Linked DNA regions of Bradyrhizobium diazoefficiens. The protein of the gene in region 1 interacts with the protein of each later gene in a pairwise test. Links are inferred from orthologs where the notes say so. Each region holds a gene or a part of one and is shown on either strand. Other genes may lie near its edges.

Region 1 (4,032 bases):
AGGTGCCCAGCTCGGCTATCGCTGGCAGAAGGCGCACTGGGTGCTCGGCGTCGAAGCCCAGGGCAACTGGGCCGACTTCAAAGGCAGCAATGTCAGCTTCGCGCTGGCGCCGCTCAACAACCGGACCACGATCAACAGCTTTGGTCTGTTCACCGGCCAGCTCGGCTACACCGTGAACAGCCTGCTGTTCTACGGCAAGGCGGGCGCAGCCGTCGCGCACGACAGATACGACGAGTTCATTCCGAGCGTTGGCGTCGTATCCAACACGTTGAACCAGACCCGCTGGGGCTATAGCGCCGGCTTTGGCGTGGAATACGCCTTTGCGGAGAATTGGTCGGTCGGCGGCGAGTACGACCATCTGTTCCTTGGACATCACGGCGGCGACCTCGCCAGCGCGATCCTCGTCCCGCCCGTGCGCACCGAACGGATCGGGCAGGACGTCGATATCGGCCTGATCCGCGTCAACTATCGCTGGGGCGGCCCGGTCGTCGTCAAATACTGAGCCCCGGCTACGAATCCCCAAGGACTCCCCAGGTCCTGCTCACGTGCGGATTCCCCCAAGTCTGCACCCCAAGTCTGCACTCAACCGCGAACGAAGGGCCGGCCTCGCGCCGGCCCTTCGGCTGTTCCGGATGCCGCCGCTCCTGCCAGATGCCGCCAGCGCGCCAACAATCCGTTGACGATTCGCAAGTCCCACTGGAAATCCGTTCTCGTTCTTCCTACGTTCGCTGCCATACCCATCGGTGCCGATCCCGGTTCCGGCGAAGCGTGCCTCCAGCGTTGGCGCGGTCGCGCGCCCATGGGATTCCTTGAGGGCAACTCGGATGGATGAAGTGATCAAGGCGAAGCGCCAACAGCAGAACGCGGGCTCAAGCCTGCGCGCAATTACGATCCGTGGCGCGCGCGAGCACAACCTCAAGAACATCGACGTCGAGATTCCCCGCGACAAGCTGGTGGTGTTCACCGGCCTCTCCGGCTCCGGCAAATCCTCGCTCGCTTTTGACACCATCTACGCCGAGGGCCAGCGCCGCTACGTTGAATCGCTGTCGGCCTATGCCCGCCAGTTCCTGGAGATGATGCAGAAGCCTGACGTCGACCAGATCGACGGCCTGTCGCCGGCGATCTCGATCGAGCAGAAGACGACGTCCAAGAATCCGCGCTCCACCGTCGGCACCGTCACTGAAATTTACGACTACATGCGCCTGCTCTGGGCCCGCGTCGGCGTGCCCTATTCGCCGGCCACCGGCCTGCCGATCGAGAGCCAGACCGTGTCGCAGATGGTCGACCGCGTGCTGGCGCTGCCCGAAGGCACCCGCCTCTATTTGCTCGCCCCGGTCGTGCGCGGCCGCAAGGGCGAGTACCGCAAGGAGCTCGCCGAATGGCTCAAGAAGGGCTTTCAGCGCGTCAAGATCGACGGCACCTTCCACGAGCTGGCGGAAGCGCCTGTTCTCGACAAGAAATTCCCGCACGACATCGACGTCGTCGTCGACCGCATCGTGGTGCGCGCCGACATCGGCCAGCGCCTCGCCGAGAGCTTCGAGACCGCGCTGAAGCTCGCCGAAGGCCTGGCCGTGGTCGAGTTCGCTGACGCGCCCGCGGCCGCGGCCGCGGCGCCCGCTGAAGAGAAAAAGAAGACCGCAAAGATCCACGACAAGAGCGGCCCCGAGCGCATCCTGTTCTCGGAAAAATTCGCCTGCCCGGTCTCCGGCTTCACCATTCCCGAGATCGAGCCGCGCCTGTTCTCGTTCAACAACCCCTACGGCGCGTGTCCCGCCTGCGGCGGCCTCGGCGTCGAGCAGCATGTCGACGAGGATCTCGTCATCCCCGACAAGGAGATGACCTTGCGCAAGGGCGCGATCGCGCCCTGGGCCAAGTCGTCCTCGCCCTATTACGTGCAGACGCTGACCGCGCTCGGCAAGCACTACAAGTTCACGCTGGACACCAAGTGGAAGGACCTCGCGAAGAAGACGCGAGACGCGATCCTCTACGGCTCCGGCGAGGACGAGATCAAGTTCTCCTATGAGGACGGGGTGCGCTCCTACGATACCAAAAAGCCGTTCGAGGGAGTCATCACCAACATCAACCGCCGCTATCGCGAGACCGAGAGCGAGTGGGCGCGCGAGGAACTCGCAAAGTATTTCCACGACGTGCCCTGCGGCGCCTGCAACGGCTTCCGCCTCAAGCCCGAGGCGCTTTGCGTCAAGATCGGCGGCAAGCATATCGGCGAGATCTCGGAGCTATCGGTGAAAGGCGCCGGCGCCTGGTTCGAGACCGTGCCTGAGGCGCTGAACGCACAGCAGAACGAGATTGCCGGACGCATCCTGAAGGAGATCCGCGAGCGCCTGACCTTCCTGCTCGATGTCGGCCTCAACTATCTCACCCTCTCCCGCTCCTCCGGTACGTTGTCCGGCGGCGAGAGCCAGCGCATCCGCCTGGCGTCGCAGATCGGCTCGGGCCTGACTGGTGTGCTCTACGTGCTGGACGAGCCTTCGATCGGCCTGCACCAGCGCGACAACGCGCGCCTGCTCGACACGCTCAAGCGACTTCGCGACCTCGGCAACACCGTGGTCGTGGTCGAGCATGACGAGGACGCGATTCGCCTCGCCGACTACGTGCTCGACATCGGCCCCGGCGCCGGCATGCATGGCGGCCACATCGTCGCCGAGGGCACCCCGGCCGAGATCATGCGCAACCCGAAATCGCTGACCGGCAAATATCTCACCGGCGAGCTCGAGGTCGAGGTACCGGAGCGGCGCCCGCCGAACCATCGCCGCACCATCAAGGTGGTGAACGCGCGCGGCAATAACCTCAAGAATGTCACCGCCGAGATTCCGCTCGGCCTGTTCACCTGCGTCACCGGCGTCTCCGGCGGCGGCAAGTCGACGCTGCTGATCGACACGCTCTATCGCGCCATCGCCCGCAAGCTGAACAACGCCAGCGAAGGCGCCGCCCCGCACGACCGCATCGAAGGCCTCGAGCACATCGACAAGATCATCGACATCGACCAGTCGCCGATCGGCCGCACCCCGCGCTCGAATCCTGCAACCTATACCGGCGCCTTCACGCCGATCCGCGAATGGTTCGCCGGCCTGCCCGAGGCCAAGGCGCGCGGCTACGAGCCCGGCCGCTTCTCCTTCAACGTCAAGGGCGGCCGCTGCGAGGCCTGCCAGGGCGACGGCGTCATCAAGATCGAGATGCACTTTTTGCCCGACGTCTACGTCACCTGCGACGTCTGCAAGGGCAAGCGCTACAACCGCGAGACGCTCGAAGTCCTGTTCAAGGGCAAGTCCATCGCCGACGTGCTCGACATGACCGTCGAGGAGGCCGCCGAGTTCTTCAAGGCGGTGCCGCGCGTGCGCGAGACCTTCCAGACCCTGCACCGCGTCGGCCTCGACTACATCCATGTCGGCCAGCAGGCGACCACGCTGTCCGGCGGCGAAGCCCAGCGCGTCAAGCTCGCCAAGGAATTGTCCAAGCGCGCCACCGGCCGCACGCTCTACATCCTGGACGAGCCGACCACCGGCTTGCACTTCCACGACGTCAAGAAGCTCTTGGAGGTGCTGCACGAGCTGGTCGCGCAGGGCAACACCGTCGTCGTCATCGAGCACAATCTCGAAGTCATCAAGACCGCCGACTGGGTCATCGACCTCGGCCCCGAAGGCGGCGACGGCGGCGGCGAGATCGTCGCCTGGGGCCCGCCGGAAGACATCGCGAAAGCGCCGCGGAGCTACACGGGCAAATTCCTGGAGCCGGTGCTGAAGAAGGCGCGGAAGCCGAAGCGGCGGAGCACGAGCGAGGCGGCGGAGTAGATTCGGTTAAGGTCTGAGACCTGCCTCGGCTGATATTGCTAAAGCCGGGGTATGATGGCATGATGGCGCTGGGGTCGGCTCGGAGCAGCCCATGAGCGACAGAACGCAAGTCACGCTCGATCCAGAAACTCGGCGGCGGGCACAAGCCAAAGCCGCCGAGAAGAAGATATCGTTCGCCGAATATGTGAGGCGGCTCGTGGTCGACGACTTGGGCGAAGCGGAC
Region 2 (4,085 bases), 2.6 Mb from region 1 along the record:
CGAATCCTTCGAAGCTGGCAAAGGCCTGTGGCACGCCCGCATCCGCCGCGCGGATTTCAGCCCGGTTGCCATCGACGGCGTGCTGTTTCCGGCCATGGAAGTCGGCTTCGCCTGGCCCGACCCCGACGCCGCGATCGCCGACGCCAAGCACCACATCGATCGCTTCCGCCGGCGCGCCGAAGAGAGCGACGATGAATAAGCCGCACTGAGAGACTGCGCGGCATAACAGGGAACCGGTCATGTCCATCACCGACGTCGAAGACGCACCGCGGTCGCGGATCTACGCCCGCGCCGTGCTCTCGGATTGCCCGGAATGCGACGGCGATCTCACGGTGCTCCGTGTGATCGGCGGCCGCGCCGGATGCGAGTACTGGACCATGCGCTGCACCGATTGCGGCGGCATTCATCTCGACATCCTCGAGCCGCATCAGGCGGCCGAAGATGACGAGGGGCCACGGCCGGCGGCGTGACGTTCCCGGCTGCTGCCAGCCTGCTGTCAGCAGCCTGAATTGCGACGGGCCTTCGCCCTTTCCTGAGGGGCGGACTCGGCCCATATTCGGGGGCATGGCGAAGAAACCTGCATCCTCCGAAAAATCCGGCAAATCCACCAAGACCAAAGCGCCGAACTCCAAGGCGCATCGCCCTGACGTGCAGCCGATCGGGCCGGCGCTGGCCGAGCTGCTCAATCCCGCGATCAACCGCGGCGATGCCGGGCTCGGCTCGGGCACCGGCCTGCAGCCGCCGCCGGACAATTCGCGCGACCGCCGCGCAGGGGGCGAAGCCGCTGCGCATCGCGCGCGGGCCTCGACGCCGAAGGAGTTTCCGCAGGATATGGCGCGGCCGGCATCAGGCAGCGCGACTCGCGGCTTACCCCTCTCCCCGGCCCTCCCCCACAAGGGGGGAGGGAGCGGAGAGACCAGTGGTTTCGATGAGGCGCCGCAGGCCAATTACGGCACCGCAGCCACGATCCCGACGCTCGACCCGGAACTGGCGCGGCAGCTCGGCCTTCCCACCGAGGAGGACGATGCCGAGGCACTGGCGCGGCCGCCACGTTCCAAGATGGAGGCGCTCGGCGTCAAGGCCACCGCCGACGCCCTTGAATCGCTGATCCGCGAGGGCCGGCCGGAGTTCCGCAAGGACGACGGCTCCATGAAGGTGTGGACGCCGCACCGCCCGCGACGCCCGGAAAAGTCCGAAGGCGGCGTGCGTTTCGAGATCAAGTCGGCCTACGAGCCCAAGGGCGATCAGCCGACCGCGATCGCCGAGCTGGTCGAAGGCATCAACCGCAACGACCGTTCGCAGGTGCTGCTCGGCGTCACTGGCTCCGGCAAGACCTACACCATGGCCAAGGTGATCGAGGCGACGCAGCGCCCGGCGCTGATCCTGGCGCCAAACAAGACGCTCGCCGCCCAGCTCTATGGCGAGTTCAAGAATTTCTTTCCCGACAACGCCGTCGAGTATTTCGTCAGCTATTACGACTACTACCAGCCGGAGGCGTATGTCCCCCGCACGGACACGTACATAGAAAAGGATTCCTCCATCAACGAGCAGATCGACCGCATGCGCCACTCGGCGACGCGCGCGCTGCTCGAACGCGACGACGTCATCATCGTGGCGTCGGTGTCCTGCATCTATGGTATCGGCTCGGTCGAGACCTACACTGCGATGACGTTCGCGTTGAAGAAGGGCGAGCGCATCGACCAGCGCCAGCTCATCGCCGACCTCGTCGCGCTCCAGTACAAGCGAACCCAGGCCGATTTCACCCGCGGCACGTTTCGCGTGCGCGGCGACGTCATCGACATCTTCCCGGCGCACTATGAAGACCGCGCCTGGCGCGTGAATTTGTTCGGCGACACCATCGAGACCATCGAGGAGTTCGATCCGCTCACCGGCCACAAGCAGGACGAGCTCGAATTCATCAAGATGTACGCCAACTCGCACTATGTGACGCCGCGCCCGACCCTGGTGCAGGCGATCAAGTCGATCAAGTCGGAACTGAAGCAACGGCTCGACCAGTTCCACGACCAGGGGCGCCTGCTGGAAGCGCAGCGGCTGGAGCAGCGCACCACCTTCGACCTCGAGATGATGGAGGCGACGGGAAGCTGCGCCGGCATCGAGAACTATTCGCGCTATCTCACCGGCCGCCGCCCCGGCGAGCCGCCGCCGACGCTGTTCGAATACGTCCCCGACAACGCGCTGATCTTCGCCGACGAGAGCCACGTCACCATCCCGCAGATCGGCGCCATGTTCCGCGGCGACTTCCGCCGCAAGGCGACGCTGGCCGAATACGGTTTCCGTCTGCCGTCCTGCATGGACAACCGCCCCTTGCGCTTCGAGGAATGGGACATGATGCGGCCGCAGACCATCGCGGTGTCGGCGACGCCGAGCGGCTGGGAGCTCAACGAGAGCGGCGGCGTGTTCGTCGAACAGGTCATTCGCCCCACGGGCTTGATCGATCCGCCCGTCGACATCCGCCCTGCCCGCACGCAAGTGGACGATCTCGTCGGCGAGGTCCGCGCCACCGCGCAGGCCGGCTATCGCTCGTTGATCACAGTGCTGACCAAGCGCATGGCGGAGGACCTCACCGAATATCTGCATGAGCAGGGCATTCGCGTCCGCTACATGCACAGCGACATCGACACCATCGAGCGCATCGAGATCATCCGCGATTTGCGTCTCGGCGCCTTCGACGCGCTGGTCGGCATCAATTTGCTTCGCGAAGGCCTCGACATTCCCGAATGCGCGCTGGTCGCGATCCTCGACGCCGACAAGGAAGGTTTTTTGCGCAGCGAGACGTCGCTGATCCAGACCATCGGCCGCGCCGCGCGCAACGTCGACGGCAAGGTGATCCTCTATGCCGACCAGATGACGGGATCGATGGAGCGCGCCATCGCCGAGACCAACCGCCGCCGCGAGAAGCAGGTCGAGTACAACACGGCCAACGGCATCACGCCGGAGAGCGTGAAGAAGCAAATCGGCGGCATCCTCAACTCGGTCTACGAGCGCGACCACGTGCTGGTCGAAGTCGGCGGCCACGACATGACCGACGACGTCATCTCGATCGGCCACAACTTTGAAGCCGTGCTCGCCGATCTCGAAACAAGGATGCGCGAAGCCGCCGCCGATCTGAACTTCGAGGAAGCCGCCCGCCTCCGCGACGAGGTCAAACGCCTGCGCGCCACCGAGCTCGCGGTGGTCGACGACCCCACCGCCAAGCAGCGCGCGGTGCAGAGCAAGGCCGGCGCCTATGCCGGCACGAAGAAGTACGGCGACGCCGCGAACCTGCCCGTCAGCGCCATGAAGAACAAGAGCGCCGCCACCGCGCTTAAGGCCGGCAGCGGCAAGGGCTCGCGCGTGCACAAGCCGCATCTCGACGAGATGCACGGCCCGGAATCGCTGCCCTACCGCCCAGCCCCAACGCTGCCGTCAAAGCCGTTCGGCAGCACCAGCCGGATCATCCAGCCGACGGATTCAAGGCAGTCGGGGCCGGAGTTCGGGCCGGCGCCGAAGTCGACCGGGGGGATGCCGGGACGGCGCGGGGGGTGGAAGAAGAGGTAGGACGCTGGCAATCCAAGCGAGTTTCGTTACTTTGCGCTCACATCAAGCGGACTGACGGGCCATCTTCTAGAACACTGCCGTTCGTTGCTATGGATTCCGGGCTCGCCGCTTTGCGGCGCCCCGGAATGACGAGAACACTACTCCCCTCACCCCACGCTCGCCGTCACCACCGCCATCACCGACAGCAGCAGCACGATGGTCATGAGTTGGAGCGAGGCGACCGGCTGGGTGCGCCAGGCCGTGATCTTGTCGGCCAGCGACAGATGGGCCTCGAAGAATTTTGGTTCGTAGACGGTCTTGAAGACGGCGGGGAAGCTCGGGCCGAGGGTCACAGCGAGCATCGCGTGGGCGAGCGAGGCGATGGCGACGAAGATGGCGACGCCGGGGTCGCCGACGAGGTCGTGGTTGCCGGCGAGCTTGAGCAGCAAGGCGGCGGCGGCGAAGGTCGGGAAGCTCTGCAGCGTCGCGGTCAGCGCGAGGCCTTCGAGCGCGTTGTGGAGGTGGGACTTTCTCGCGGCGACGGTGGC

The links. Proteins that work in one complex are often made in the same cells at the same time.
Region 2: the proteins of uvrA (region 1) and uvrB interact in binary tests that used the Escherichia coli proteins (3 or more experiments, as listed by UniProt). The link is inferred for Bradyrhizobium diazoefficiens from one-to-one orthologs.

What each region holds. Positions count from the first base shown.
Region 1 is NZ_CP067100.1:4,019,307-4,023,338, reverse strand. Bases 508-4,009 are described here. They hold uvrA (excinuclease ABC subunit UvrA), read left to right. Parts: upstream 508-824; coding sequence 825-3,809; downstream 3,810-4,009. Other genes in these bases: JJB99_RS19060 (hypothetical protein), read left to right, coding at 3,901-4,009. Also shown: JJB99_RS19070 (outer membrane protein), read left to right, coding at 1-502; more of JJB99_RS19060, read left to right, coding at 4,010-4,032. UniProt on the Escherichia coli protein: The UvrABC repair system catalyzes the recognition and processing of DNA lesions. UvrA is an ATPase and a DNA-binding protein. A damage recognition complex composed of 2 UvrA and 2 UvrB subunits scans DNA for abnormalities.
Region 2 is NZ_CP067100.1:1,454,576-1,458,660, reverse strand. Bases 204-3,758 are described here. They hold uvrB (excinuclease ABC subunit UvrB), read left to right. Parts: upstream 204-564; coding sequence 565-3,558; downstream 3,559-3,758. Other genes in these bases: JJB99_RS06925 (hypothetical protein), read right to left, coding at 3,705-3,758; JJB99_RS06935 (hypothetical protein), read left to right, coding at 240-470. Outside these bases: JJB99_RS06940 (hypothetical protein), read left to right, coding at 1-199; more of JJB99_RS06925, read right to left, coding at 3,759-4,085. UniProt on the Escherichia coli protein: The UvrABC repair system catalyzes the recognition and processing of DNA lesions. A damage recognition complex composed of 2 UvrA and 2 UvrB subunits scans DNA for abnormalities.